2 regions of the Lacticaseibacillus zeae subsp. silagei genome follow, and region 2 is predicted to be linked to the other one. Evidence: a T-box and tRNA genes for the amino acid it is inferred to sense, from the RefSeq annotation. Region 2 holds a T-box; the other holds one or more tRNA genes.

Region 1 (18,387 bases), 530 kb from region 2:
CTGAACCTTAACCCTAAGAAGTTTGTTTATATTTCCTGCAACCCCTCAACATTGGCGCGTGATCTCGTTCCGCTGGCCAAACATTACAAGGTTGACTGGGTCCAGAGCATCGACATGTTCCCGCAAACTGCCCGCTGTGAGGCAGTTGTCAAGTTTACGCGACGCTAATCGCGTTAAATGAAGCAGCGTCTTCACTATCCGCATTCTTCCCCCAATTCATCCATCCAAAGCGAGGTCCCTGCCATGAAAATTTATTTTGCCAATGCGCTTTTCAGTCACGCCGATTTTGACTACAACGCAAAATTAGCCGCGCAAATTCGCGCCGCCGTGCCTGACGTCGATCTGTATGTGCCTCAGGAAAACGCGGCAATTAACAATAAAGAAGCTTATGCCGATTCCAAAATGATCGCCCAAGCTGATACTGATCGCCTAGAGGCTGCTGATTTGTTGGTGGCAATCTTGGACGGTCCGGTCATCGACAATGGCGTGGCCACTGAAATCGGGGTCGCCTATGCCACCAAAATCCCGATACTCGGCCTTTACACCGACAGTCGGCGTCTCGGCGCTACTAATCAGCAAAAGCTCGACGCCTTGCAACGGGTTGCCGAAAATCAATTTCATTATCTGAATCTTTATACACCAGGGCTAATCAAACTCAACGGTGCCATCTACACCGATGAAGCAGCGTTGGTTGCGGCCATAAAAGTCCGGGCAAACGCTTAAATCAAAAAAGCTTCCGCCACCAGATAACAATCTGATGAACGGAAGCTTTTTATGACTCACCTAAACATTCGCAGTGGTTTTTTCTGCATCTTCAAGCAATTGCCGGAATGGGATCAGACTCTCAGCATGATACTTCTTCACGAAAGCATCGACTGCTTCGGGATCCTGGGTTTGCTTGTCGAGAACCAATTGCTCGACCGGAATCGGCCGCAAATTTGAAATCTTCACATCAATCACAACCGGGCCCTTGCGATCCTTCGCCTTGGCAAAGGCATCCTTGAGTTCGTCCAAGGTGTGGACTTCAAAGCCCTGCGCGCCCATTGCTTCGGCAGCTTTGCCATAATCGGCACCGATCAGATCAACTCCTGAGTGTGGCTGGTGCGTATCATCCTGCTCTGCTTCGATGAACCCTAGGCTTTGGTTCGTCAAAACCACGTTAATGATCGGAAGGTGATACTTCACTTGTGTCATAATGTCTTGGATCACCATCGCAAAGCCACCATCACCAGAGATTGACCATACCTGACGATCCGGGAACTCTGATTGTGCCCCAATCGCTGCTGGCAAGGCATAACCCATCGTCGCATACCAGCCGGACGTAGTGAATGCCTGATCGTCGTTAGCCTTAAGATAGCGCATTCCGTTAATCGTCACGTTACCAACGTCGACTTGGAAAATGGCATCCTTTTCCGCCATCTCGTTGATGAGCTTGAAGATTGGCTCAACCCGCAGTGGCGTTTCAGCGCCATCTTCAAAGGACTTCATCCAATCAACCCAGTTTGCCTTATTAGCTAATGAAGCGCGATACCAAGCCGTTTCCGGTAATGGCTCAGCGACCGTAGTCAATGCTTTGATGAACTTCTTGGCATCAGCCAGAACCGCTAAGTCAACGGTGTGACGCCGGCCAAACTTGCTGGCATCAATATCGACTTGAATATATTTGGCATTCGGTGCGATAAAGTATGGCTGGAATGGAAAATCCGAACCAAGGAACAAGACCATATCGGCACCACGGGCGACCTCAACGCCAGGTTTGGACGCGACCCGTCCGGCAGAACCCATATTTGCCTTGTAGTCGTCAGGAACAACGCCTTTTGCCAAAGCCGTGGTAATGATCGGAACATGCGTTTTCTCGGAAAAAGCAATAATCTCGTCCCGAGCACCACGCGCGCCATTACCAACGTATAAAATCGGCTTCTTGGCACCTTTAATAATGCTCCAGGCTGTTGCTACCTGTTCCGGATCCGGCTCAGGTAAAAGCGGCTTCTGGTAGAGATTGGCTGATGAAACATAATTGTCGTCAATCTGTTCCCAACCAAGATCTTTAGGAATCGTGACCACTGCCACACCCTGATGCTTGTATGCTTGGCGAATGGCCTCGTCAACCACATGTGGCAACTGAGCAGCCGTCATCGCCGTCCGATTGTAAACCGAAACATCGGCAAACATCGGATTCTCGTTCATTTCCTGGAAATAGTTGGTGTTCATGGCAGCAGTCGGCACCTGCCCGACCAAAGCCAAAACCGGCACATGATCGTATTGAGCATCATACAACCCATTCAGCAGATGTACTGCCCCAGGCCCAGCAGAACCAAACGTTGCGCCAATGCGGCCAGTTACTTTAGCTTCACCGGCTGCGGCTAACGCACCGACTTCTTCATGCCGAACCTGAACATAGTTGATCGTGTGACGCCGATTATAAAGTGCATTCATCGTGCTATCAAAAGAACCACCAGGCAACCCATAAATGTTATGAATGCCCCAGTCTTCGAGCACCTTGATCATTGCGTCTGCAGCGTTGATTTTTTCTGTCATGACACTTGCCTCCATTATTACTTACATTTTGTAAGTTCATTACAAAAGTGAGTATAACAATTAATCGTCCGCAATGCAAGCCTTTTCATCTCAATCAATCTTGCAAAAACGCTAAAAATCCAGAAATCGCTTCCATGACCGGCATAATAAGCCCATGGGAACCATAACAGTCAACCAAATTGACTAATACAGATTGGTAGATTCTTCACCGCTCGCCGAAAATAACCGTCATAAAATAACCAGCTGCAAATCAGATTAATGTGGCAAAGTCGATGAATCAGCCGGCTGCTTTTCGTACAAGCGCTCTTGCCCGACGACACCGGTCAATACAAATTGCCCCCGGAAGTATGCCGGATCCGGCCGATAATCTTCGGGATCATAAGGTACCTTGTCGCTAAACAGTGCCTCGTATTCCGGCACCGTCAACTGTTGCCGCTCATCTAACTGACGCGCGTGGGCGGCCGAGTTTAGTTGATCCTTAAAGCCCGGCTGCAAAATCCCGCTGAAGAACTCCGCCACGGCACCCGAGCCATATGAAAAGAGCCCGATACGGTCGCCGGCCTGCAGTGTTGCATCGTGATCCAATAAGGAAAGCAGACCCAAATAAAGCGAACCCGTATAAATATTGCCAATCCGGCGGCAATAGCGGGTGCTAGCGTCAAACCGTTTCCCTAACCGCTTCACAGTCTGGTCATCAGCTTTGGGTAAGACTAAATCCAACGCCTTTTTGCCCATTTTGGTGTAAGGCAAATGGAAGGTCATCCCCGCAAAATCAGCTGCGGTTAAATGGTTTTCAGCCTGATAACGATCCCAGACCGCCTGAAAGAAGGCCAAATACTGCTCGGTAGAATATTTTCCTTGAGCAATCGCTGTATCCTGGTAAACCGGCCGCCAAAAATCATTAATCGATGCCGAGCGATAAACCGAATCCGACTCAATCGTGATGAGTCGCGGATCCGCCTTGACGATCATCGCCACGGCACCGGCGCCTTGGGTGACTTCACCTGCTGTCGCCAAGCCGTACCGGGCAATATCAGCGGCAATGACCAGCACACTTTTGTCTGGGTGTCCGGCCACGTAATCCCGTGCCATCATCAAAGCCGCGGTGCCGCCATAACAGGCTTCTTTTAATTCAACTGCGCGCACCCATTCAGGCAAGTCCAGCAACTGATGAATAAACAAAGCAGCCGACTTGCTTGCATCCACGCCACTTTCGGTTCCGACCAGCACCATTCCCAGGCTGTCCCGGACTGCCGGGGTCACCAATGACGCTGCAGCATTGGCGCCCATGGTCACAATGTCTTGACTTGAAGGCGGTACCGCCTGTTCATCTTGGCCGATGCCGATGGTGTATTTGTCCGATTCATCTCCCCGAACCTTTGCGAGTTCCACTAAATCGACGTAAAAGCCCGGTGTATCCATTGCAATGGCATCAATCCCGATTTTCATTTTTTGATTGGCCTACTTTCTGATTTGATCGAATGTTTGCTAAATAAGTTTTGGCATGTGCCAGGTCCATTTGCCCTTCCCGTAATGCGGCGACCAGCGCCGGAAGTTCATGTTCGTCAGCACCAGCCGCAATCGCTAAGGCATTGGCTTGCAACTTCATGTGCCCGGCTTGAATCCCTGGACCGGCCAGTGCCCGCAATGCCGCAAGATTCTGGACCAAGCCTAATGCCGCAATCACCTGCTGCATAGTGGCTAAATCGCGATAACCACCAAGCCGGCGGGCAGCTTGTGCCAGTGGCAAGGCACCGATTGCGCCACCGACCGCTCCAAGCGGCAACGGCATTTGCAAGGTTCCTTCTAACTTACCGGCATGCATCACCCAGCGCGACAAAGGTTGGTATTGACCGCTGGCAGCCGCAAAAGCTCCCGCACTCGCAGCAACTGCCCGCGTGTCATTGCCAGTTGCCAAAACTGCTCCAATAACGCCATTAAGAATCCCTTTATTATGCGTCACGGCCCGTTCCGGATCGACAAAAGCCAATTCGCTAAGTTGCACGATTTTTTTGGCAATCACCTCACCTGGCACTGTCTTCGTGGCAAGGGTCGTCGGATCCAGTTGCACCGTCGCGGTCACTAACTCGGCTGGGGCATTTGTTAAAATACTGACCAAAATCGTTCCATCGAGCCAGGTTTTAATCACTGCTGCAACTGCTTCGGCTACCGTATTGGCATAATTGGCGCCCATCGCCTCTTTAGGATCAAGGGTTAAACGAATCTTCAAAAAACGTTTGGCTAACACTGACACGGCAACTGCAACTAACCCGCCACCACGCTGAATCATGGAAGGATGGGCGGCTGCCGCGACCGCTTTGATGTCTGCTTGATGGGCCAAAACCGTTTGCTTGGCAGCTTCCAAATCGGCTAAGTCTGTCAAAACCACCTCAGCGACTACCTGATGCGGATCAACCCGTGCCGCGATCCCGCCATTTTCCGCAGCAATCCGCGCACCATTACTGGCAGCTGCTACAACAGAAGGTTCTTCGTTGGCCAGCGGCACCTGATGCAATTGGCCATTCACTAACAAGTTGCGTGCGACTCCTAAAGGTAGTGAAAATTCACCGATTGAATTTTCGATCAACCGTGCTTCGGTCGTGGCAGGAAGTGAAGATGTTGCTGCGAATAAACGGGCATCCGTCTGCGTCAGTGAACCTTCGCGAATCAATTGCGCACGCCTTTCTTCAGGCATTTTTTCATAAAATTTCATCACGTCCTCCTAAACCTGCCGGACGATCTGCATCGCAATGCCGATACCACCGCCGACACACAAAGCCGCGATGCCGGTTTTTTCATCGCGTTCAGCTAGGTTATAAAGTAATGAAACCATAATGCGCGCACCGGAAGCTCCAAGCGGATGCCCTAACGCTAAGGCACCGCCATTGATATTCACCTGTTCATCGGTTAAGCCCAAGTCACGCATCACCGCAACGCTTTGGGAGGCAAAGGCTTCATTAAGTTCTACTTGATCAATAGACGCGATCGAAGTGCCATTGGTCTGAAGCAATTGATCAATCGCCAATTTAGGCGCATAGCCCATGATATCCGGATCAATGCCGACTTCAGTATAATCGGTAATCGTCGCTAAATAATGTAGTCCTAGTTGCTCGGCTTTACTTTTGGCCATCAAAACCAAAGCCGCCGCACCATCATTAATGCCGCTTGCATTGCCGGCCGTCACCGTACCACCCACTTCAAAAACCGGCGGCAGTTTAGCTAGCTGAGCCAGCGAAGTGTCTGGACGGATGGCGGAATCCGTTTCGACGGTGACATCGCCATGGCGACCGGCAATCGTGACTGGCGCCATCTGCGATTTAAATCGACCTTCAGCCGCTGCCGCTGCCGCGCGTAAATGTGAGCGCAGGGCAAACTCATCTTGGTCGCGACGGCTAATCTCAAAGCGCGTGGCAATATTTTCCGCGGTGATCCCCATAGGTTGCTGACTGAAGGCGTCATTTAGACCATCGCGGCTGAGTCCGTCAACAAATGCCGTGTCGCCAAATTTATGACCGGCACGCATGGCTTCTGCGTAATAAGGAACCTGGCTCATACTCTCTGTGCCGCCAACCAACACGGCGGTGGCTTCGCCTAATTGAATCGCCGCCTGCCCCAGTCGAATCGCCTTCAATCCGGATCCGCACACTTCATTGACCGTCATGGCCGTGGAACGGTTTGCCATCCCGCTTTTTAACGCAATTTGCCGCGCCACATTCTGACCGGAACCGGCCTGTAAGACATTCCCGAAAATAGCCTGATCCAATTGCTCAGGGTCAACCCGCGCCGCTTTAATAGCTGCCTGTGCCGCTGCAACACCCAAATCGACCGCACTGGCACCAGCAAGCTCGCCGCCCAACTTCCCAATCGGCGTTCGCTTGGCACTGAGAATGACAACTTCTTCCATGATGACCTCCTAAAATACAAACAATTCAACACCATCCGCCTGGAGAAAATTCCCTGTTCCAGTCGAATCGTGCTCTTCAGACAAACCGTTATAGTTTATCACAGTCTCAAAAGCAAAACAGTGAGCTATAATTTAGAGAGCGTGAGCAGGAGCGCTTAGAAATCGGAGTGTAAGTGGCCTTGGGTGCGATGGCGCTCTTTGCCATTGCGACCAAGGTCCTTACACGGAGATTTCTGCGACTGCGAACGCGTTTATGAGCAGAGCGCGAACTGGCGCGGGTAGAAGCCGAAGTGTAAGTGGCCTTGGGCGTGATGCCGCTTTTTGCCATTGCAACCAAGGTCCTTGTCCTTACACGTAGATTTCTGCGACTGAAAACGCGTTTTATGAGACATAGGCAGAAGCTCGCACCCATAAAACCTGCGCAAGTTCTTCTAAGTTCATCAAACTAAGCTTGCTTAAATTGTATGCGATTGTTCTGATAAGCACCAACCGTCTTCATGAATCCTTAACTTTTGCTGTCAGAAAGGAGGCATCATCATGCGAGTGATTGATTTACTCGCTTTGTTAGCCGACCAAAACAAAAACGCCTCTGTGTTGCTGGACACGCAACCGACACCGAGCCGTTTTGATGATTTTATCCTGACAACCGCGGACGATCAGCCACAACTGATTTTTAAACCCAACTTGACCCGCAAAGCGCCTTTACGAGTCTGGGAATTGCAACTCTTGTTGAAAAAGCCGGACCTCCAAGCGCGATTTTTGTATTTGACTGACGCAAATGGGCCACGCGCTCTTTTTGGGTTCATCAAGCGCCAGAACGGTTTAATACTTAATTAGGCTGGATGCTTGGCTGCGGCTAATTCCTCGGCCACCTTTTCTAAATAGTGATGGCTGGCAATCATTTCTTCGCAGTTGAATTGATCCTTCAATCCGATTTCATAAATCCGACTGGCCTTAGGGTTGAGCAGCGGCAAAACCCGCGCCCAGTCAATCCGGCCTTGCCCCAGTGGCAGGCTGTCATGCGTTTTGCCCATCGAATCGACAAGATGATAGTGCCGAACCAAAGGCTTTAGATTCGCCAGACTGGCCATGAGCCGATCATTATCGCCGTGAAGCGTGATGAAGGTGTGGCTGGTATCATAAGCTAGCGGTAGTTGCCAACGCAATATCCGTGCCTCAAAATCAGGATCACCATAACGAAAAATGGGGGACATGGAGTTTTCAAAGACAACGTGTCCCGGTGCCTCCTGAGCAAACGCAATCATCCGCGCTAAAGCAACATCCTGCGCTTTGGCAACATCCGTCCACCCGGCATAATCGCCTGGTGTATCCACGCGATAACCCCCATGGATCAACGCCGTCGCATTCACCTTTTTGGCCAGATTCATGAGTTTAATCGAACTAGTCATCATAAAATCATAACGCGTCGGATACTTGGTTGGATTCATGGCTAATTCATTGCGTTGACCACGGAATCGCATCGGATGATGGAAAACCACTGTAGGCACCTGGCCGCGAACCCAAGTCACCATTTTTAAAAAATGGGCCCATCCTTCAGCCGAAAAATCATTTTCAGTTAAGTGAAATTCAAATACGTTAGGATGGTACTGTAACCGATCACGAATCTGACGTTCATCTGTACTAGCTTTTAATCCCAGTAACATTGATTATCCGCTGCCTCCTCAAACTGATCACACACAGTTGCCAACTTACCATAACGTCATAACGCGTTCGCCGGCGCAGAAGTCTGCGTGCAAGGACCTTGGTCGCGATGGCCTAAGCCCGGGCCATCACGCCCAAGGCCACTTACACTCCGACTTCTAAGCGCGCCGGCTCACACTCACCTCAACTTGGCAGTCTTCTCATAAGTCGCTTGAGTTTTTTACGATCAATCAGCATGACCCCCAGATCATCTGCTAAGGCGATTGCCGAATCGGAAAAATCGCTATTGGTGATCACCGCAGCTTGATCAAGTTTATAAAATTGATGGCCAGCCCAAACCTCTTGCACTGCCTTGTTACCGACAAAACCGGTATACCGCTTGCATTGAAACCCAATGGACTGCCCCTTCTTTCGGGCGATAATGTCGATTCCCTGATCACCGGAAGCTTGTGTCAGTTGAATATGTTTAAACCCGTTTCGCTTCAACAAGTATGCACAAAACTCCTCAAATTTCTCGCCTTCCATGATGTCGACATTTTCCATTTTCAAATCACGGAAGCGAAAATGATGATGGTAAAGCAAGATGGCATTCACCACCACAAACAGACTAATAATCACAAAACTTGCCGGATCACCATATGGTCGCAACTGCCGGGGCAGAATGTCGCGAGCCCAAAAACTGTAAGCAAGTGCCAGAATAAACAGTGCCCACAGTAATTGATAGGCCTTCTTAAGTAACGTTCTCATGGTTCCACCCTTCTCTTTCCTTATCAAGCCTAGCAGATTCAAGTCATGATTGCATTGAATCTGGAGCAATTTTTCTGTAGGCTTAAACTATTGAGAGAGGAAGCGTTTTCGCCATGAAACTAAGTGCCAAAATTTTTGCCAAAGTCGGTCAGGAACGGATCACCCAATATACTTTGGTGAATGATCATCACATGACCTTACGCTTTTTAACGTTCGGTGCCCGGGTTCAACAGGTTCGTCTGCCTAATGCAACCGGGTTCGACCCTAACTTACTGCTTGGCTTCGTCACTTTAGAGGACTATCTGCATCAGCCAGGGTTTTTCGGCGCCATGACCGGTCCGCTACAACCAGCCGAAGCCAATGTCTCTGGCGCATGGCAAAACTGGAACTGGGCGGTGAAAACCAGTCAGGATCCTGATTTAGTCATCACGTTCTCGCTAGACTTGCCAGAAGGTGCCGATGGCCAACCTGGCACGCGTCAACTTAGCGTTACCCACCGGCTCAACAACGCAAACGTCTGGACAATTGACATGGCGATCCAAACCAGCGCTTCAATTCGTTTACATCCCCGCCTGGTATTGCCTTGGTTGCTCACGGCTGATCCCGCGCAAACGATGATGCAGGCTAAATTAACAATTGCCTCTCAGCCAACCGCAATTGGAAAGCAACCAAAAGTTTATTCCGAGCAGGACTATGGTTTGGCAGCCGCTGACTGGCAACTCCATTACCTGACTGATGCGTCAGCTACCCGAATCGATCCGTTCGCCGACATTGGTACGCAAAACAACTTCAACGGCATTCTCGGACAGCCCCATGTGGCAATCGGCTTTGCCCCTGAAGCTAATCTGCAGGCACAAGCCTGGGAACTTCCGGCAGGTGCGACATGGCACCATCATGCTGAATATCACCTAGGCATTCGGCAGAAGTCGTAAACCAGACTCAATTGCAAACAGCCAACGCATTTAGTTAATCAAAAAACCTTGTACGCATGCACGCACAAGGTTTTTTGATTGCCAATATTCTGATTAATAGTTCAGGAAAACATCTTTATAAACTTTCACACTGTCAAAAACATCTTGAAGCGCCACATATTCGTTGGTCTCATGTGATGTATCATTTCCCGGCCCATAAATTGCCAGATCCAACCCATCGTGATGGAACAAGGCCGCATCCGTAATCCCGGTCCGATACGCCACTGCCCCGCGATCGAGTCCGATACGTTGCCGTGCCTGCTGAACTGCCTCAATCAAGGCATTGTCAGGCGAAGCAGCAGCCGCGCCCAGTACTGAGTCAATTGAAAGTGACAGATGCACACCTTTTGGCACAGGCGTTTTCGCTGCTTGTTTTAGCGCCTGAATAAACGCATCATTGTCGGCAATCATGGTTGTGCGAATATTGCCACGCAGATAGGCAGACTCAGGGAGCGAGTTGATCTGGTTCCCGCCATGAATAATATCAATATTGTGCGTAGCATGTCCCAAAATCGGATCATCCTTGGCCTGCAACGGCGCTGTTGCGGTCAATGCCGCATTGGCAAACGCAAACAGACCGTGAATCGCATTGGCCCCAAGATCCGGTCGCGATGAATGGGCCGCTTTACCATGCGCCGTCAACGTATAATCGATAATCCCGCGCTCAGCCGCATCCACGTTGCTATTGCCAGGCTCTGCCACTAAAAGACCATTAAGGCGGTCGCCATAACCCGCTGCGGCCAATTGCCTGGCGCCATAATTATCGATTTCTTCACCGACCGTGGCCATCAACTGAATGCCGTGATCCAAGTGCGTATGCGCAACCTGTTTCAAAGCAACAACCACCGCTGCCAGACCGGATTTCATATCCGTTGCCCCACGGCCATATAACTTGCCGTCTTTTACCTGTCCTGAAAACGGCGGAAACTGCCACTTGGATTCATCGCCAGCATCGACGACATCCATATGCCCATCGACACCTAGCCACCGTTCGGCATTTGGATCGCCAACGGTCAAAACCAGATTATCGCGTCCGGGCGCATACGTGATCCGCTCCCGTTTGATCAAACCTGCCTGCAATTCAGGAGCCAAATAAGTTTCGATTAAATCGGCAACTTGGCCTTCTCTTGCGCCGACACTCGGCACTTGTACCATTGCCTTCAATAAATCAACGACTTGCTGCTCTTCATCTGTCAATCCAAAACCTCCGCTTCTCAAAACTCATGATTACCGATTCTAAAGCTATTTTCGCCGAAAACGTAGTAACGCATGCCCTAAGATTGGTGTGACAATACCACCTAGCAAAGCTTCAGCAACTGCGTTAATGGCCAGCGCCGTGATCAACAGCCACCCGAGATTGGAGGCGTTGGCACCTGGTACAATTTGCGCGGCCTTGCTCGAAAAAAGCAACCAGGTAAACCCGATAACTAAAAGTGTGTTGGTCAGGGCACCGGCCACGCCGGCAAATACCATTTTGACGGTTTGCGCCAACGCACTTTGGTGACGCTTAAACATTTGGTGAAAGATAAACGCCGCCACAAGACCAACCATGACGCGCGGCACCAATGCAATAATCGGATTACGAAAAAGCAATAAAGTCACGGGATCGGTTGCTGATGTGTAAGCACGAATCAGGCTCGTCAATCCCCATAATAGGCCAAGACTGGCACCGCCGCCATATCCTAGAACAATGCCACCAATAATGACGGTCAGATGAATCGTTGAAATGGCAGGCCAAGCTGGAAAAATCTGAACATAACCCACCATCGGAATATAAGCCTGGAGGATAATTAAAGCACCGAGAATTCCAATAATAGCAATGTTATACGCTTTCCCTCGACGCGTCATGCTGGACACCCCCTATTTGTTTACAGTTAGCTCTATCAGATTATACACGTTCCAAGCAGCACCAAACAAGTTCAGCTTTCAGTCAGGACTTGTCAACTTTTCGCCACTCTGCGGGTTGAACCGAATAGTAAATTTTTGTTGACTTTGATCATCTGATTTTCTATAATATTTCTTGTGTTTAAATAGCCATGCGGGCATGGCGGAATTGGTAGACGCGCAAGATTAAGGATCTTGTGAGCATTTTTGCTCATGGAAGTTCGAGTCTTCTTGCCCGCAGCGTAAAAAGATCCGACCAACAACGATAACTTGTTGATCGGATCTTTTTTAATGATTGGTTATCCGTAACCGCTTAATTCGAATGGATAGGAGTAACTTAAAATGCTTCGTGAAGCCCAATTTGTTGATCTGTCTGCAATCGTGGATCTTTACCAACAGCTTACAACGGAAATGGCGACATTGGCGCCGGACACGTATCGACCATTAGCCACTGATAACCGCCAATATTTTGCCGATTATCTGCAAAACGATCTTGCCCGGTTATTTGTGACCGAAAGTCAGGGGAAACTTACCGGTTTTGCCTTGGTTGTCTTAGCACAAACCAGTGCCAGTCCTGAATTCGTGCCGCAACATTTTGCCCAACTCATCGATCTCTTCGTCATCCCTGATCAGCGTCATCGCGGCTTGGCGAAGCAGCTGATGGCGGCGGTTGCGGCTTTTGCCAAAAGTCACCAGGCATCTTTTATCCAACTTAATGTCCTCAGTGCTAATAAGACGGCTCGTGAAGTATACGCCAAGGCCGGTTTTGAACCAGTCAATTTAACGTTACAAAAGCCACTCAGTTGATCACCGTTTTTTGTAGTCGTAACTTACCTCGGCAGTGGCCACAGGCATACCGTCTGACGTCAATCCGGCGACGACGAACGAACTGCCGGCCGCATTGCGTACAAACATAGATGTATTGCCGACCAGTCGTGGGCAGCGGCGGTGCAAAGCGGGAGCCACCAACTGCTGCCAGTAATTGGCGGAAATCATGATCGCGGTGTTGGTACCCGCGATGCTGGGCGTACAAATGATAATGCACCAGTTCATGCTTGATGATGCCATCGGTGATTGCCGAGGGATAAGCGGCAAAGAGTTTGGGGTTAAAGTCCAAATTCATGTCAGCTGGATGAAACCGGCCACCAGTTGTTTTAAGCCGCGCATTGAAAATGGCACGGTGGCGGAACGGTTGGTGAAATGCCGCCATAGAAATAGCTTCCACGCGTGCCTGCAGTTCTTGGTTTGTCATCGTTGAACATTACCTCCGAGCCAACAGTGTACATCAAGTCATGCGCGATTGCACGATCGACACTGACCGCTAACCTGCTCACAAACAATCTATACCAACAATACAAAAATCGGTTCCAGATGGATTGGTTCGTGCATGATTAATGTGCACGATCATCCGGAACCGATTTTTTCGTCATTCTAAAATTGAATCTGACTCACGCGCCCCGCATTCATAATGCGCCGAGACGAACTTACTTGAATGCTTCAGTTAACTAAAAAATATTCTTTAGCTAAAGAACGCCAAAACATCGTCACGAGTTAGCGCGGCTTTTCTCTTTTGATCAAAATCAGTCACAATTTGGCCGGCATCCAAAACAATTAAGCGTGTGCCATAACGTAACGCATCTTCGACTTGATGGGTAATCATCAAGCAGGTTAATTGTTGATCCGAAACAATCTGATTGGTGAGTGCCATGATTGATTGACTCGTGTGCGGGTCTAACGCTGCCGTGTGCTCATCAAGTAATAGCAGATCAGGCTCGCGCATGGTGGCCATTAACAGACTCAGTGCCTGCCGTTGCCCGCCGGAAAGCTGTTCAGTCGGCTTATCAAGCGCTTCAGCCGGACCGTTGCCGGTTGTGGCCGCAAGCTCTTTTAGCCGATCCTTTTGCGCATTAAGTCCCCGCGAGCGCAAACTTAAGCGCTGGCCACGGTGACTGGCTAATAGCAGGTTTTCTGCAACTGTCATCCGCGGGGCCGTGCCCATTTTCGGATCTTGGAAGACTCGGGCAATGTGACGCGCCCGTTGCTCCGGACGCTGCCCATTCAACTTTTTACCCGCTAAGGTCACCGTTCCTCCACTCACCGGCAAATCACCGGTAATGGCGTTAAACAGCGTCGATTTTCCGGCGCCGTTATGGCCTAAGACCGTTACGAAATCACCGGTCTTGACCGTTAACGTGACGTCTTGAAGTAACGTTTTTACTTCCGTTGCGACCGGGACGTTGACTGTGACGTGATCCAATATTAATTCAGCCATGTGCCTGCACCCCTTTTTGTAAGACTCGCCGTAATCGCAGTTGATGATCGATTTGCGGCACCATGATGGCAATAGCTAGGACTACTGCCGAAATCAATTTCAGGTCGTCGGCGTTGAATCCCAGCGCCAAAACCACTAGCAGGACAAATCGGTAAAGAATACTGCCCAGAATCACGGCCACTAACCGTTGCGACAAGGTCAGCTCGCCGAAAACGACCTCACCGATGATGATGGCGGCAAGACCGATAACAATGATCCCGATGCCCATATTGACATCCGCATAGCCATTGTTCTGTGCTAACAAGCCACCGGCAAGCCCAACGAGTCCATTACCAACCATTAAGCCAAGCACCATTTGATGATCAGGGTCGATCCCCAAACTACGCGCCATGTTCGGATTATCTCCGGCAGCAATGAAGCCTTGGCCCAACTGCGTGTTTAAAAACAGCATCAGTAATCCGACTACAACGACCGCAACCACCAGCCCAATCACAACGCTGTTAAAGTATGGCGGCAGATCCTTCAAAAACGATTCCTGAAAAAGATTGGCTTGGTGCAACAAGGATAAGTTCGCCCGCCCCATAATTCTTAAGTTAATCGAAAACAAACCGGTCATAACCAAAATACCAGCGAGCAAGACCGGAATCCGTCCCTTTGTGGTTAATAAGCCTGTTGCTAAGCCCGCCAGCATCCCCGCTCCGGTAGCAAGCAGTGTCGCAATGATCGGCGAAATGCCATGGGTAATCGCGCTGACCGCGACTGCCGCACCAAACGGGAAAGTCCCTTCAACCGTCATATCAGGAAAATCAAGCACACGGAAAGTCAAAAACAATCCCAAACCAATTAATCCATAAAGTAATCCTTGACCAATTGCCGAAACGCCTAAACTCATTTGATCACCGTTCCTTTCGTCTCTGCCTGTTTGACTAACGCACTAGGTAAGGTCAACCCTAACTGTTTTGCTTGTTTCTCGTTTAAAATAAGCTCGCCAGTTTTTTCAAAATGAATAGGCGTCGTTGCGGGTTTGGCTTTGCCTTTTAAAACATCCGCCAACATGTGTCCGGTTACGACACCTAGATGAAACTGATTGATCCCGATCGTGGCGACCCCGCCTTGTTTAACCATTGTATCGACAGTCGGGAAAATCGGCACTTTACGCGCATTGGCCGCCGCAACCAGCGTTTGCATGGCACTGGCGACCGTGTTGTCAGTCGGTACGAAAACCGCATCAACTTGGCTGACCATTTGGCTTGCCACCTGGTTTAAATCATTGGTAGAACTAATCGCATACCGTTTTACCGTAAAGCCTTCTTTGGGCCCGAGTTTTGCGACCATTTTAGCCTGTGTCTGAGCCGAATCGTCACTAGAGGTGGCAATGACACCCAGCGTTTTAGCATCCGGCATGATTTGCCGAATCAGCTTTAGTTGGGCTGCAATCGGCGCCTGGTCCGAAACGCCGGTTATATTGCCACCTGGTTTTTTGACATTTTTGACCAATTTAGCCGCCACAGGATCGGTAATGGCCCCAAGAATGATCGGCGTTTTCTGGTTAACATTGGCCAGTGCCTGAGCCGCCGGTGTTGCAATTCCCACAGTGGCCGCCGCATTTTCTTGGGTAAACCGTTCCGACATTGACTTCAGATTGCTCTGATCATTTTCAGCATTCTGGAAGTCGATCTTAATGTTTTTTCCGTTAACGTAACCCTTATCTTTTAGTCCTGAAATAATGCCTTTATGAATCGCATCTAACGCCGGGTGAGTCGTCAGCTGTAAAATTCCTACTGTTGGCTTTGTTTGCGTCCGTTGCGTTGTCGTACCGCTTTGAAAATAGGCAATGCCTAAAAAGCCGAAGATGATGATGATCAATCCAAGCATTCGCTTCATGCGGGTTCCTCCAATTGTTGTGATTTTTTGGTGTGGTGGTGATGTGGTTGTGTCCGTGAGACGTTTATCGACATGTAAGGGCCTTGTGGTCGCCATGGCTCATGCCTTTCCAACCATGGCAGCTAGTTCTAATGACGTCTAGTCGATAAATCCTGCTTCCACTTTCTATAACGCGTTCGCAGTCGCAGAAACCTGCGTGTAAGGACCTTGGTCGCAATGGCCAAAGCCCGGCCAAGGCCACTTACACTCCGGTCCCTGAGCGCGCCGGTTCACGCTCAGCTTTCCATAACGCGTTCGCCAGCCCAGAAACCTGCGTGTAAGGACCTTGGTCGCAATGGCCAAAGCCCAGCCATCACGCCCAAGGCCACTTACACTCCGGTTTCTAACCGGGCTGGCTCACGCTCACACAAAAATTGCCGCGGCAGGTTTAGACCTTCGCGGCAAATAAAAAACCGCATAGTCCCGTTGTGGGGTATCTATGCGGACAAATTGATCAGAAGCCAACATAGACACAACCTGCGCGTCTGGCAGGTTGCGTCTGCAACCTACCTAAAGTTGGCTTTGCCAAGTTTTTAAGGTAAGCAGTGCTTTCATGTTGGTTTCCTCCATTCGTTTAAACTTGAAATAAGTTGGTAAATTAAAGATACGTGAGCAAACTTCTCATGTCAAGCGAAAATGATCCTTTTCACGAAGAAAAATCACTGTAAGATCGCTGAAATCTTTTGAATTTGCTTGGTGAATTTTTGGATCGCTTCGTCTTGCGCTTTTTCGGCTGCATTAAACGCTGTGACATCCACTTCTAAGTCAGACTTGAGGCTTTCGGTCATAGCTTCACACGCCTCCGTGAAGGCCGCAAAGTTGTGAATTAGTGTACGGTGTGGCCCGACCAACCGTGCAGGAACCGCGACTTCTTGTAATCGAGTGAGTAACTTTTTGTATGCATCGGTACCCTCACGAAACACGACCCGCGTGTCATCATAGGTGTCCTGATCATAATCGGCCAATTTGCCCGCATCAATCGCTTCACGTAATGGCTCAAACAAAGGCGCCATCTTTTCCTGATTGTCCTGGGTTTGTTCCACCACATCATTGATCGTGGTACCATAGTGCGCCATTTTAATTTGTTGCTTGTTCATGAAAAGCACGAATCCTCTCTTGAAAACTAATCCATCAATTTTTTCCGAATGCTGAAGATTTACAGACCGCGCCGCTTACGCCGAGCACGTTCGAAGATCTTGACGATTTCGACGAGCACAATCATGGTAACCCCGGCACTTAAAACCGTTAACCATTGGTGCCAATCCAGCGTTGTTACGTGGAATAGTCCATTGAATCCCGGTACCAGAATGGTGACAGCCAACAACACAAAGGAGGCAAGGATCGCCCAGTTGAAAGCTTTATTTCTGAAGGCACCGACTGTGAAGAGGCTTTGATGAATGCTTTTGACGTTAAAGGCATGGAAGAGCTGAATCAAGCCCAAAGTAGCATACGCCATCGTCAAAGCGTCCGCATGCATCGCTGCTTGACCACTGTGAACCGGATACGTGATGGCAAACCAGTAAACGCCTAAGGTCAATAGGCCTTCAAGAATACCCTGCCAGATGACCGCTGGACCGACGCCGCCTGAGAAGAAGTTGGATTTGCGACCGCGTGGCTTTTGCTTCATGATCCCCGGCTCTGTCGGTTCAACCCCAAGAGCAATCGCGGGGAAGGTATCCGTCACCAGGTTAATCCAAAGAATGTGCACCGGTGCCAGGATATCCCAGCCAAGCATGGTCATCATGAACAACGTCAACACTTCGCCAAGGTTGGCAGACAACAGATACTGAATCGCCTTTTGAATGTTGGAAAAGACTTTTCGGCCTTCTTCAACGGCCACAACGATCGTGGCGAAGTTGTCATCGGCTAGCACCATGTCAGAGGCACCCTTGGAAACTTCTGTGCCGGTGATCCCCATGCCAATGCCGATATCGGCGGCCTTCAAAGCAGGCGCATCATTGACACCGTCACCGGTCATCGCAACAACTTTACCTTTTTTCTGCCAGGCGTTGACAATACGAACTTTATGCTCTGGTGCCACTCGTGCATAAACGCTGTAATTACCAACATTTTTGGCAAATTCTTCGTCACTTTGCTGATCAAGTTCGGCGCCGGTAATGACAGCATCATCATCGCCTTGATCAATGATCCCCAGCCGAACCGCAATTGCTTCAGCAGTATCGCGGTGATCGCCGGTAATCATCATTGGCCGAATCCCGGCTGATTTTGCTTCTGCAACCGCTGCTTCTGCTTCAGGCCGCTCCGGATCGATCATCCCAACCAAACCGGCGAAAATCAGATTATTTTCAACTGTCTCCGAATTGACCGGTTCAGGAACTGCATCAATGACCTTATACGCCATGCCTAACACCCGCAAAGCCTGGGTAGCCATATCTTTATTGGCCTTTAAAATGGCATCACGTTCGCTGTCAGACATCGGTGCTGCCTGATCACCGGTGGCCAATTCAGTCACCCGCTTGAGCAAT
Region 2 (13,400 bases):
AATGGCGAAATCAGTTATTTGCGCCCGGATGCCAAAGCCCAGGTCACGGTCGAATATGATGACAACGAACAACCGATTCGCGTTGACTCGGTCGTCGTGTCCGTTCAACATGACCCTGACGTCACCCTTGAAGAAATCCGGCGTGATGTGGAGGCCAAAATTATTCGCAAAATCATTCCGGCTGACATGATGGACGATGACACGAAAATCTATGTCAATCCGACTGGCCGGTTTGTCTTAGGCGGTCCCCAGGCTGATTCCGGCTTGACTGGACGCAAGATTATCGTCGATACCTATGGCGGTTTTGCCCGGCATGGCGGCGGCGCCTTTTCCGGTAAAGATGCGACTAAGGTTGATCGTTCCGCCAGTTATGCCGCTCGCTATATTGCTAAGAACATTGTAGCAGCTGGTTTAGCCAAGCGCGTTGAAGTCCAACTGGCTTACGCGATCGGTGTTGCCAAGCCGGTGTCGGTATCCGTCAACACCTTTGGCACCAACGCCATTTCCGAACAACTGATTGAACAGGCGATCCGTGAGAACTTTGACTTACGGCCCGCCGGAATTATTAAAATGTTAGACCTCAAGCGGCCGATTTACGAACAAACGGCGGCTTACGGTCATTTTGGACGTACAGATGTTGATCTTCCTTGGGAACACCTCGACAAGGTGCAAGCACTTCTCAAGTACCGAGATTAGCGAGAAAAGAGGCGGCCACAGCCGGAGAAAACCGGTTGGGTCGTCTTTTTGTGTGAGCGTGAGCCGGCGCGCTTAGAAGCTGGAGTGTAAGTGGCCTTGGGCGTGATGGCACGGGTTTAGGCCATCGCGACCAAGGTCCTTACACGCAAGCTTCTGCGCCGGCGAACGCGTTATGGTGTGAGCGTGAGCCAGCCCGGTTAGAAACCGGAGTGTAAGTGGCCTTGGGCGTGATGGTCGGTCTTTGACCATTGCGACCAAGGTCCTTACATGCAGGTTTCTGGGCTGGCGAACGCGTTATAGAGAGCAAAAGTAAGGGGTTGATTCTTTAAACTACAGACTTCCACGCTAGCAAACGGCTCCCCACACGTCACCGCTGCTGCTCGACCATCAACATCACATCACCACTTTAGAGAGGTAGTTATGAAGCAAAGAAAAACAAATGTTGCACTTGTCACCACGGCTATTTTTATCGGCACTTTTATGACCGCCATTGAAGGTACGATCGTTTCGACCGCGATGCCAACGATTATCGGCAGCCTGCATGGTGTACATCTCATGAACTGGGTCTTTTCGATTTTCCTGTTGACCAACGCCATGGCGACGCCGATTTATGGTAAATTAAGTGACAAAATCGGCCGTAAACCAGTCTTCTTAATTGGCCTGACGATTTTTGTCATCGGCTCGTTATTATCTGGCTTATCGCAGTCAATGATCATGTTGATCATCTTCCGGGCGATCCAGGGTATTGGTGCCGGGGCCATTATGCCGGTGACTTTCACGATCATTGCGGACATTTATCCATTTGAAAAACGGGCCAAAATGCTGGGCTTTAACGGGTCAATGTGGGGAATTGCCTCGGTGATTGCCCCGTTGCTTGGCGGGTTTATTGTTGACCAGTTGAGTTGGCACTGGATTTTCTTCATCAATGTGCCACTGGGCTTGCTGACGTTCGGCATTGTTTGGTTCTTTTTGCAAGAAGATCGGCGTCAGGTGCGGCAGCCGCTGGATGTTCGCGGAACGGCTTGGTTACTGATTGCCTTGCTGGCGCTGATGTACGGTTTTCAGGCGCTTGCCGAACCTAACGCACTTTGGCAAATTGCCGGCATGGCCATTGTGGCGGCTTTTGGCTTTTGGCGATTCTGGCAAGCGGAAAAACATGCGGTTGATCCGATTATCGACCTTAAGTTGTTTGAGAACCGCACGTTTGTCGTTCACAATTTGATTGCGGCGCTGATTTCAGGATTCGTGATTGGTTTTGAAGTGTATATGCCGATGTGGATTCAAGGCATTCTGGGAATGGATGCTTCCCTCGGTGGTTTTGCCGTGACCCCAAGCTCGTTAATGTGGGTTGTCGGTTCCTTTGTTGCCGGCAAGCTGCTTGGCCGCTTCCAGCCTAAGCCGATCCTGACCGGTGCCATGATTTGGTTACTTGGCGGTAGTCTCATTTTGGCGCTTGTCCCGCAATCAACGCCTTATTTTGTCTTCTTGCTGGTAGCTGGCAGTCTTGGATTTGGTTTTGGCTTGGTGATTACGATTACGACTGTGACGGCTCAGGCCATTGTTGCGCCTGATCAGGTAGGAGTTGCAACGAGCTTTAACACATTATCACGGACGTTGGGGCAGACATTGATGGTGTCGATTTATGGCATTGTTCTCAACTTACGACTGACACAAGGCGTTGCGGCTGATGGCCGATTAAATAGCAATATGCTTAATGAACTCATCAATCCGCATACGGCGCAGAATTTACCTGCCACCGTTTTACCGACACTTCGCCAGATTCTCTATGAAGGACTCCACAATATCTATTTCTTCTCCATTGTGATCGTTGCGCTGGCATTGATAGCGAACCACTTTGAAGCAAAAAAGGTTCTGTCAAAAGAAACGACTCAGGAAACTGACGAGGAAGCTTGAATCCTTGGTAAAAGAATCTGAGCTTGCGAGATGGTAAAAGCCAGCCAATGCGCTATATGACAAAGTAAAAAAAACGATCCTCGAGAACAAGCAAATTTTGTATTGCTCTCGAGGATCGTTTTTGTCTGAAAATGGTTGCTGATACCAGTTCTGCCACCGCGGACTTATAAAGTTGACCTACCTGTATCATCTTTATTTTCGGGAAGCGAACCTTGATGCGGTGGCATAGGTGGCTGGATGGCTTTTTTATACAGCTTGGCGGTGTTTTCCTGAACCACGGCAATGACATCAAAACTAGGGTCATTTTCCAGTGGGCCAAAATTTAAAAAAGTTTGATGATCGTCATACTGAATGCCTTGCAAACGGGTGCTCATTAGGACGTGAAGCATATCGGCTTTTTGGTGTGACTTTTCGATTTCTTCACTGGCCTTGGCTAAGGTGTAGCCTTCATCCAGCATGGACTTGATCATGACGATCAACGCGATATTAGACAGCGAATAACGCTTGTTGCCATTTGCTTCGTGGCGATGTGACTGGATCAGATGCTTTTTTTCCCAATAGCGGATTTGGGTCGGGGTGGCCCCGGTAACTCGGCTGGTTTCGCCGATACCTAGCGAAATATCGAGTGAGCGTAATCGTTCATTGAAAAGTCCCATGGCCTGGTCTGCCTCCTTTGCCTTGACAACTAATCAGTTTAATTGTAATATTTTATCTTGTCAATATTACATTATGTGATATGAAAAGCACGAAATATTATAAAGAAATCAGGCGAAGTTATGGACGTTAAAGATATCAACGGGAAGCAGGTCAACGTCCCTATGATGGTCATCACGCTCATTGTCGGGACGTTTATTACAGTACTGAACCAGACGATCCTTTCCACTGCGTTTCCGACGTTGATGAAAGCCTTCGACATTTCGACCGCAACGGTACAGTGGTTGTCGACTGGCTTTATGTTGGTCAATGGGATTATGATCCCGGTTTCGGCCTACTTGAGCGCGAAGGTGCCTTCCAAATGGTTATATATGAGTGCCATGGGAACGTTCTTTGTTGGCACACTGGTCGCCTTTATTGCCAATAGTTTTGCGGTCTTATTGGCGGGTCGCTTGATTCAGGCTCTGGGTGTCGGGATCACGATGCCATTATTGCAAAATATTATGATGTCGATTTTTCCACCAAATCGTCGCGGGGCCGCCATGGGGATGGCCGGCATTGCCATCGGCGTTGCGCCGGCGATCGGGCCGACCCTTTCCGGATATGTCATTGATAATTTCGGCTGGCGGGTCTTGTTCGGGATGATTCTTCCGATTGCCGGTTTGGTCCTCATCGCAGCGTTGTTCTTTTTCAAGAATGTTTTGCCACTGTCGAATCCCAAATTGGACGTGCCGTCACTGATCGAATCCTCCATTGGTTTTGGTGCCTTGCTGTACGGATTCTCCGAAGTCGGAAACGATGGCTGGGGTGATCCGATGGTGCTTGGTTCAATTGCCGTGGGACTTATTTTCATCGTGATTTTTGGCTATCGGCAGTTGCATTTAAAAGAACCGTTTGTCGAATTGCGGGTGTTTAAGAGTAAAATCTTTGCGCTGTCAACCGTTTTGGGTACGATTGCCAACATGGCGATGGTTGGCGTTGAAATGATTTTGCCACTTTATTTACAGATTATTCACGGTAAAAGCGCGCTGGAATCTGGCTTAACACTGTTGCCGGGGGCACTTTTAATTGCGGTGATGAGTCCGGTCACTGGCCAGGTATTCGATCGAATCGGGGCAAAACGGTTGGCGCAATTAGGACTATTTTTGCTTACGATTGCGACATTGCCATATTTCTTCTTGACGACCAACACCCCGTCAATCTTCATTACGGTGATTTATGCCGTGCGGATGTTTGGAATTTCAATGGTCATGATGCCATTGACGACCAATGGGATGAATGCGTTGACGCCTGACATGATTCGCCATGGCACGGCGGTGAACAACACGGTCCGGCAGGTTGCGACTTCGATGACGACGGCCGTTTTGATCTCAGTCTTGTCAAACGTCACCAATCTCGCCAAACCGGCAGCCAGCTTGGTAAAAAGCAATCCGTTGCAGTATAAGCAAGACTTTTTCAATGCCACCCTCAATGGATACCACGCAGCCTTTTTACTGGCAGTCGGGTTTAGTCTTGTCGGCTGGATTCTGACATTCTTCCTGAATAGTCATGCCATGTCGCAAGAAGTGACGATTAAAGATGAAAAGAAGGTGAAGGCATGATTCTTTGGTTTTTAGGGTTGATGGTCATTGGCCTTTATCTTAGTTTCATCATGATGCACCGTTCGCTTAAACGCACCGCATTGATCATCGTGTTTGGTATTGGCGTCGTGGGCAGTTTGTTGCTCATCACGCTGAATGATAATGCCCATTTTGGGATGGTTAAGCGGACAACAACCGACGAGCAGACCATTTATACCGCATCACCTAATGCGCAAATGCCGATGCTTTTGAAGCAAACCGTGGGGACTGCCGGTAAACATGCCGTTTATATTTACAAAACGGATCCTAAGAAAAAGGCCGTGCATACCAAAGCTGACCTGGCCGTGCGTAACAAGGTTGTTAAAACTTCTGATACGACGGCTTCCTTGACTAGTAAGACGACGCGGTGGGAATACCAAAATGCCTTTTATGGTGCGCTATTCAACCATGAAGGCGCCGGCCAGTTCGTCTCTCAGCATAACCAGCTCGCCATTCCCAAAAGCTGGTTCGTTCTGACCACGACGCAGGCTAAACAACTTAGCAGCAAGTTAAAAGCATTGCAGCACCCAACTGCGCAGCAAAAAGCCGCCTTGGCGAAAAAGGTGAAAGCCAAAGCAGCAGAACTGATCAAAGCCGATCCTAAGTTGGCGGCCGATCAAACCACGCTAATGAAGCAGGCACAAAAAGCCGTGCAACAAGAGCTGATTCAACAAGCCGTGCAGGATGTGCAACAACACAAATAGGTAGTGACAATATGTGGTGCATCGATGCAGGCAACCACAGTCAACTTATGATATTAAAAAAGCAGATGGCGAGTTTTACTCAGCGATCTGCTTTTTGCTTACGTTGATGCTGGCGAGACAAATACGGGCTGAAAAACCACCAACTCAGCATTAACAAGGCGAATCCCAACGAAAAGCCGGCAAAGACATCAGTCGGATAATGGACCCGGACAAAGATACGTGAATAACCGGTCAGACCGATCATCAGGACTGCCGGAATCGTGATCAACCATTTGCTAGTCGTATGTTTAAACAATGCCCACGCCAAAAGAATGATGGTGCCATAAAACATCATGGTGCCGCTGGAATGTCCGCTGGGAAAGCTAAAGCCGCTAGCTTTGACTAAGGCGCGAATTTGCGGATCCGCGATGAACGGCCGCGGCCGTTGGATCAGATATTTGATGCTGACATTGAGCACCCCCATGATGGCGCCAACGCTCGCTGTAAACACGGCAGCAGTCCGATAACGACAAAGTAAAAGCGCTGCTGCCAGCAACATGGTTAAAACTACTAAAATGCTCGGGTTTCCTAACTCGGTAATGATGAGAAGCAGCGGCTTAAGCGTTGTTGCATGAAAATGGGTTACAAAAGCGATAACTTGCTGATCGACCGTATGAATCCAATTGGCGTCGGTGACAATGCCGACCAATAGGGTGATAAAAATGATCAATGCAGCTCCTGAAAGACAGAGCGGTAGTGAACGACGATGTAACAAAACAAACCTCCCCAAAATTAAGCGCTATAAATTGTGATGAATGCGCGAAGAAAATGACTAATATGAACAGAATAGCATAAAGACCATTGAACACATCTAAGGTTTTTGCTATGATTGACGCAATCATCAAACGAACAAAGGAGTAGTAAGTCGATGCGGGGATCAGAGAGCAGGCGGTGGTGCGAGCCTGACGATGCTAAGACTGAACTGGCCTTTGAAGTTGCTGCGGTGAAGCCAGTAATCGCAGCCGGTCGGACCGTTATCTCCTTCGAGCGCTGTGCAAACAGAACTTAGGTGGTACCGCGGCTGAGCCGTCCTAATGAAGATAGGGCGGTTTTTTGTTTGAAAAATTAGTGAACCAGTTCACGTTGTAACGCGTTCACCGGCGCAGGAGTCTGCGTGTAAGGACCTTGGTCGCAATGGCCTAAGTTCGGGCCATCACGTCCAAGGCCGCTTACACTCCGACCCCTAAGCGCGCCGGTTCACGCTCACAAAATAATCAGGAGGTAAAGAAATGGCATATGATCATCATAAGATCGATAAGAAGTGGCAACGTTATTGGGCAGAACATAACGAGTTTAATACCACGACTGATCCGAAAAAACCGAATTTTTATGCGTTAGACATGTTCCCATATCCGTCAGGTCAAGGCCTGCACGTTGGACATCCGGAAGGGTATACGGCAACGGATATTGTTGCACGGATGAAACGGATGCAGGGCTTCAACGTGTTGCATCCGATGGGCTGGGACGCATTCGGTTTGCCGGCTGAGCAATATGCCTTGAATACTGGACACAATCCGCGTACCTTCACCAAGCAAAACATTGAAACATTTAAGCGTCAAATTAATAGTCTTGGCTTTTCATACGACTGGAATCGCGAAATCAATACGACAGATCCAAATTACTACAAGTGGACGCAATGGATTTTTGAACAGTTGTATAAACATGGGTTGGCCTATGAAGCAGAAGTGCCGGTTAACTGGAGCCCGGATTTAGGAACCGTTGTGGCTAACGAAGAAGTTATCGATGGTAAAACCGAACGCGGCGGCTTTCCGGTCATTCGCAAACCAATGCGGCAGTGGATGCTGAAGATTACGGCGTATGCGGATAAACTGCTTGCCGATCTCGATGACCTAGACTGGCCGGAATCGATCAAACAGATGCAACGCAACTGGATTGGTAAATCCACCGGTGCGCAGATTACCTTTGCAGTCACTGACAGTCAGGAAAAATTCGACGTGTTCACGACGCGTCCGGACACACTTTTTGGCGCAACCTATGTGGTGATGGCGCCTGAGCATGAATTGGTTGAAAAGATTACGACTCCGGAGCAGCAGGCAGTTGTCGATGCCTATGTTGAGGAAGCTGCACATAAGTCCGATCTGGATCGGACCGCGCTGGATAAAGAGAAAACCGGCGTCTGGACCGGCGCTTATGCTACCAATCCGGTTAATGGCGAAAAACTGCCAATCTGGATCTCGGATTATGTCTTGGCAACCTATGGGACTGGGGCAATCATGGCAGTACCGGCGCATGATGATCGTGACTATGCCTTCGCCAAAAAATTTGGGATCGAAATCAAGCCGGTTATCGAAGGTGGCAATATTGATGAGGCAGCCTACACTGGCGATGGGGTTCACATCAATTCCGAATTTTTGGATGGTTTAAACGAACAGGACGCCATTGATCGGATGATTAGCTGGCTGGAAGATAAGGGGATTGGTCGCGCCAAAGTCAATTATAAGTTGCGTGATTGGGTCTTTTCCCGTCAGCGGTATTGGGGCGAGCCGATTCCGGTCATTCATTGGGAAGACGGCGAAACCACGCTGGTACCGGAAGATGAACTGCCACTGGTATTGCCTGAGGAAGTCGATATCAAGCCGAGTGGCACCGGTGAAAGTCCATTGGCCAATTTGACGGACTGGGTCAATGTTGTCGACAAGAACGGGCGCAAAGGTAAGCGAGAAACCAACACGATGCCGCAATGGGCTGGTTCTTCATGGTATTTCCTGCGCTTTGTCGATCCGCACAATAAAGAAGCACTTGCCGATTACGACAAGCTCAAGCAGTGGATGCCGGTTGACCTTTATATTGGCGGCGCTGAACACGCGGTCCTGCATCTTTTGTACGCGCGCTTCTGGAACCTGTTCCTTTATGATATCGGCGCGATTCCGAATAAAGAGCCATTCCAGCGCCTGTACAACCAAGGCATGATTCTGGGCGACAATCATGAAAAAATGAGTAAATCCAAGGGTAATGTCGTTAACCCTGACGATGTGGTTGACGAATACGGCGCCGATACGCTGCGCCTTTATGAAATGTTCATGGGCCCGCTGGATGCCGGCATCGCGTGGTCCACAAAGGGCTTGGCCGGTGCGCGCAAGTTCCTGGATCGCGTCTGGAGTGCCTTTATCGATGACGAAGGCAAATTGCGTGATCGCATCACAACCATCAACGACGGCCGTTTGGACAAGGTTTATAACGAAACCGTTAAAAAGGTAACCGAAGACTACGAAGCCTTGCATTTTAACACGGCAATTTCTCAGATGATGGTCTTCATCAATTCCGCACGCAAAGACGACGATTTGCCGTTAGAGTATGTCGAAGGTTTTGTCAAAATGCTCGCACCGATCGCCCCGCATTTGATGGAAGAAATCTGGTCACGACTTGGCCACGATCACAGCCTGACATATGCGCCATGGCCGACTTACGATGAAAGCAAGCTCAAGACCGATACGTACGACATGATGGTCCAAGTCAACGGCAAACTCCGCGGTTCCATCACTGCCAATGTTGACGAATCCGACGATGACATCAAACAAGCCGCACTAGCCAATGAAAATGTCCAGAAGTTCACGGCTGGTAAGGACATTAAAAAGATCATCGTGGTTCCAAGAAAAATCATCAACATCGTGGCCAAGTAATGAGATGATATTGCGAGTTATTGAAGATCCGTGACGTCAAGATCTTACGACAACCATTCAACGTTAGGTTCCAGCAAAACAAAATCGGTGCCAAAGACTGAGAGGGTCGATGGGACTGATTTTTTTGAGCGCGAGTCAGCGCGGTTAGAAGCCGGAGTGTAAGTGGCCTTGGGCGTGATGGCCCGGGCTTAGGCCATTGCACCCAAGGTCCTTACACGCAGGCTTCTGCGCTGGCGAGCATCAACCAGCCCCCTAACAACTATAAACACAAGTTAACCCCCCAAACAAAGCCCGTCATTCCAGACTATTACGCCAAGTCGGTCTTTAAACTTCCTTTGGCGTGGTATCATATTAATAATTGTGTTATCGACAATTATCAAAGTTTTCTTTTGATTCACCAAAGAAATCCGGGAAAGATTGCAAGTGAGGCGCGGATTGCCTAAAATATAAAGGATTACGCAACACGACAGGAGCTTATCATGGAAAATTTGCTGGGCAGCGGTAATCAGCCGCCGCGTTCAGACAAGGAAAAAATGATCCGCGGTTCGGCGTGGATGACTGCCGGCAGTGTTTTTTCGCGGATTTTAGGAGCCATCTATGTCATTCCGTGGCGTATTTGGCTCGGTGCAGCTTTTCTAACGGCAAATGCCTTATTTACCAAGGGCTATCAGATTTATAGTCTGTTTTTGATTATTTCAACCGCGGGTGTTCCAGGGGCGGTCTCCAAGCAAGTTGCCCGGTACAACGCGATGGGCGAGTATAAAACGGGCATGCGCCTCTTTTATCATGGGACAATCGCCATGCTTCTTATGGGTGTTTTGTCTTGCGGTGCGATGTGGCTTTTGGCACCGTTATTAGCGGCAGGGGATGCGCGGATGATCCCGGTTTTCCGGTCGTTGGCGTGGCCGTTGCTGCTAATCCCATCGTTGAGTCTGATTCGCGGCTTTTTCCAAGGGTACAATGAAATGGCACCAAGCGCGATCAGCCAGTTTGTTGAACAGGTCGCCCGAATTTTGTACATGCTGGTGATGACGTATGCGATTATGGTTGCCGGCAATCATCATTACTTAGATGCGGTGGTTCATTCAACGTTTGCGGCGTTTATTGGCGCAGTTTTTGGACTCGGTCTATTGGTTGTGTATTTTGTTCAGCAAAAGCCGCGCTTAGATGCGTTAGAGGCGCAAAGTAAACAGGCTCTGAACATCAGCGTCAACGAGATTTTGTTGGATGTGGTGCGTCAGGCAATTCCATTCATCATCATGGATTCGACGATTAACATTTACTACATCATCGATCAATATACGTTTAACCCGATGATGAAGGCTTTTTATCGCGTAAGTGAGGACCAACTGGATCGGTTCTACGCCTTATTTGCCGGTAATGCGAATAAGTTGATTATGATTATTGTTAGCTTGGCGGTTGCCATGGCCATTACCGTTGTGCCCTTGCTGGCCGGTGCCAAAACGCGTGGTGATGTTGCGGGGTTGGCGCGGCAAATCACGAACACCTTACAGCTGTTCTTTATTGTAATGATTCCTTCAGCCTTTGGGATGGTGGCGGTTGCGCGTCCTTTGTATGTTTTGTTTTATCGTGATATGGATTGGTTGGGCATCAGGCTATTACAGTGGTCATCAATTTTAGCAATTTTACTGGGCCTATTTACGGTGTTAGCTGCGATTCTTCAGGGCCTGTTCAACAATCGTCTGGCGATTCAGGAAATGTTAGTGGGGATGGCGGTCAAAGTCATCGCGCAGTGGCCGATGATTTTCTTTTTCGATGTCTATGGGCCGATTATCGCAACGATGCTTGGCATGACGGTATCAAGCCTGTTGATGCTGTATTCAACGAATCGGATGTACAATATTCACGTGCGTCAAACGATTCGCCGCGGTATCGGTATTCTGGCGTTTTCATTGATCATGTGCGCCGTTTGTTACCTGATCGTGAATTTTTCCGGTATGATCATTAACCCGCAAAGCCAGTTTGGCGCTGCTTTGGTTTTGTTGGTAGCGGTTGGTGTCGGGGTATTGATTTATGGTTATTTAATTTTAAAAACGCGCTTGGCAGACATGATTATTGGCGAACGAGTCAGTCGGTTACGCGAAATCTTACACATTCGGTGATGTTATGCGATTAGATAAGTATTTAAGTCATTTGCAATTTGGTAGTCGAAAAGAAGTCAAGGCGCTCATTCGTGATAAACGCGTTCGAGTTGCCGGCGAACTTGTGACAGATCCGGGTTACAATATTTTACCGGGCGTCGCAGTGGAAGTGAACGATGCGCAAGCCGATGGACCGCTTGAAGTCGACTATTTGATGAATAAGCCGGCAGGGGTCATTACGGCAACTGAGGATCCGGTGCAACCAACTGTTCTGGATTTGATTCGGCCGCATGATTACCGGCCTGGTTTATATCCGGTTGGGCGATTGGATAAAGACACGACCGGATTGTTACTGCTGACCACCGATGGCAATTTAGGGCATCGACTCTTGGCACCGAATCATCACGTTGCCAAAACCTATACCGCTACACTGGCAAAAGCACTCACTGACGACATGAAGCGTCAGTTGGAGCAAGGCATTGTTTTAGAAGATTTTACAACAGCTCCGGCAGAAGTAACGGTGGTGCCGGCAACTAACAATAAAGTGATTCAAATGACGATCACGGAAGGTAAGTATCATCAAATCAAGCGTATGTTGTTGGCGGTCGACAACGAGGTGGTTGCCTTGACCCGCATCGCGATGGGACCGCTGCATTTACCGGAAAATATGGCCGCTGGCGACTATCGCGCGTTGACAGATGAAGAACGGGCACAGTTGGCACAGATATCCAAATAACGGCTAGATTAGTTTGGTGTGTAAATAAGCTTGCGTTAATAAAAAGCGGCGGCAAGAGTGGAAAAATCTGCTCTTGCTGCCGCTTTTAATCTGACTTGCCCACCTATATGAAGGAAATGCTCTGAATTGGTTGGTAACCTTTTTAAGATTCAGACAATTGTTTCAGATAGGCAGGCAGCTCCCGAATCACCATCGTAGGTAATGCCACGTAGCTATTCATAGCGACAATATCAGCGACATGTGAGTGGACGAATACGGCTGCTAACACCGCTTGCTTCAGTGGCTGAAATTGACCCGCAAATGCAGCAATGATGCCAGTTAGCGTGTCGCCAGAGCCGCCTGTGGCCATTGCCGGACCACCGGCCATATTTTCGTAAACGTCATCGCCAACAAAAACATGCGTCTGGGAACTTTTGGCCACAACGATACCAGGGATGCTGCTGGCCGCCTGTTGACTGGCGGTGACAGTTTGGTCGGGGAGTGCAAGGCCAGACAACCGCTGCCATTCGACCTGGTGCGGCGTCCAAATGAGCTGCGCGTTCGGGTAGTCGAGATGATGCGCAGCCACAAGGGTAATGGCAGAACCATCAATGATTAGAGCCTGCGTCTGCTCAACTGCCGCAAAGACCCGCTTTAAAATCGCCAAGGCAGCGTTATCGGTTCCCAATCCCGGACCGACGACAATTACCGTGGCTTGACGAATAGCCGTTTCGAGGGCAGACGAAGCAGCATCGAGAATCATGGCTTCAGGCAAGCGGGCGTGCAAGGCGCTGCGGTTGACTGGATCAGTCGCCACACTGACCAATCCGGCGCCGGCATAAACCGCCGCACTGGCACTCATGATGGCGGCACCACCGAACTGTGCGTTGCCACCGACAATAAGGATTTTGCCAAAACTACCTTTGTAAGTATTGCGTTGCCGTGGCCGCACAACTGCCTGCGCTAACTGTTCTGTTAATTGCTTCATGAATCAGAGCCCTCCTTTAACACGGTCCATTCACGAAATGTTTTAGTGGTTAAATCTGCTTGGCCGGTTTGTAAGAAACTTTTTGCAAACATGACCAGCGGCGAGGCGTTCTCCCAAGTTAATTTTTCCAGTGGGATGGCTTGCGCGCCTAGCGAATCCTGACCGATGAATTGCGGTACGGTTTTAGCTAATTGACCACCAGTGATCGTGAGTGTGTAGAAAACGCAGATATGTTGATTAATGGTCCAGTGCTCATACTGCCAAGGATAAACAAAACTGGTAGCGCCCAACTGACGATCAATCGTGGCGGTGAGTCCCGTTTCCTCGT

The links. A T-box is a leader RNA that pairs with one kind of tRNA and senses whether it is charged. The one in region 2 lies ahead of leuS (leucine--tRNA ligase), so its partner is inferred to be a tRNA-Leu.
Region 1: it encodes a tRNA-Leu, which carries the amino acid that the T-box ahead of leuS (leucine--tRNA ligase) is inferred to sense. The anticodon was not compared.

Annotation. Positions count from the first base shown of each region.
Region 1 is NZ_CP132484.1:1,374,306-1,392,692, reverse strand. It holds gene rlmD (23S rRNA (uracil(1939)-C(5))-methyltransferase RlmD) at 1-168, shown strand, start outside; gene LACZS1_RS06620 (nucleoside 2-deoxyribosyltransferase) at 244-723, shown strand; gene spxB (pyruvate oxidase) at 784-2,538, opposite strand; gene LACZS1_RS06610 (hydroxymethylglutaryl-CoA synthase) at 2,794-3,987, opposite strand; gene LACZS1_RS06605 (hydroxymethylglutaryl-CoA reductase, degradative) at 3,971-5,251, opposite strand; gene LACZS1_RS06600 (thiolase family protein) at 5,261-6,442, opposite strand; gene LACZS1_RS06595 (hypothetical protein) at 6,980-7,279, shown strand; gene LACZS1_RS06590 (TIM barrel protein) at 7,276-8,106, opposite strand; gene LACZS1_RS06585 (restriction endonuclease) at 8,288-8,851, opposite strand; gene LACZS1_RS06580 (aldose epimerase family protein) at 8,965-9,783, shown strand; gene LACZS1_RS06575 (M20 family metallopeptidase) at 9,877-11,019, opposite strand; gene LACZS1_RS06570 (ECF transporter S component) at 11,065-11,670, opposite strand; tRNA gene LACZS1_RS06565 (tRNA-Leu) at 11,861-11,946, shown strand; gene LACZS1_RS06560 (GNAT family N-acetyltransferase) at 12,049-12,513, shown strand; gene LACZS1_RS06555 (SprT family protein) at 12,506-12,958, opposite strand; gene LACZS1_RS06550 (ABC transporter ATP-binding protein) at 13,226-13,978, opposite strand; gene LACZS1_RS06545 (ABC transporter permease) at 13,971-14,870, opposite strand; gene trpX (tryptophan ABC transporter substrate-binding protein) at 14,867-15,862, opposite strand; gene LACZS1_RS06535 (hypothetical protein) at 16,561-16,998, opposite strand; gene LACZS1_RS06530 (cation-translocating P-type ATPase) at 17,058-18,387, opposite strand, start outside.
Region 2 is NZ_CP132484.1:847,760-861,159, forward strand. It holds gene metK (methionine adenosyltransferase) at 1-696, shown strand, start outside; gene LACZS1_RS04085 (MDR family MFS transporter) at 1,117-2,610, shown strand; gene LACZS1_RS04090 (MerR family transcriptional regulator) at 2,775-3,266, opposite strand; gene LACZS1_RS04095 (MDR family MFS transporter) at 3,387-4,865, shown strand; gene LACZS1_RS04100 (DUF4811 domain-containing protein) at 4,862-5,587, shown strand; gene LACZS1_RS04105 (phosphatase PAP2 family protein) at 5,667-6,341, opposite strand; T-box leader at 6,470-6,663, shown strand; gene leuS (leucine--tRNA ligase) at 6,856-9,267, shown strand; gene LACZS1_RS04115 (putative polysaccharide biosynthesis protein) at 9,747-11,390, shown strand; gene LACZS1_RS04120 (pseudouridine synthase) at 11,395-12,105, shown strand; gene LACZS1_RS04125 (NAD(P)H-hydrate dehydratase) at 12,248-13,072, opposite strand; gene LACZS1_RS04130 (NUDIX domain-containing protein) at 13,069-13,400, opposite strand, start outside.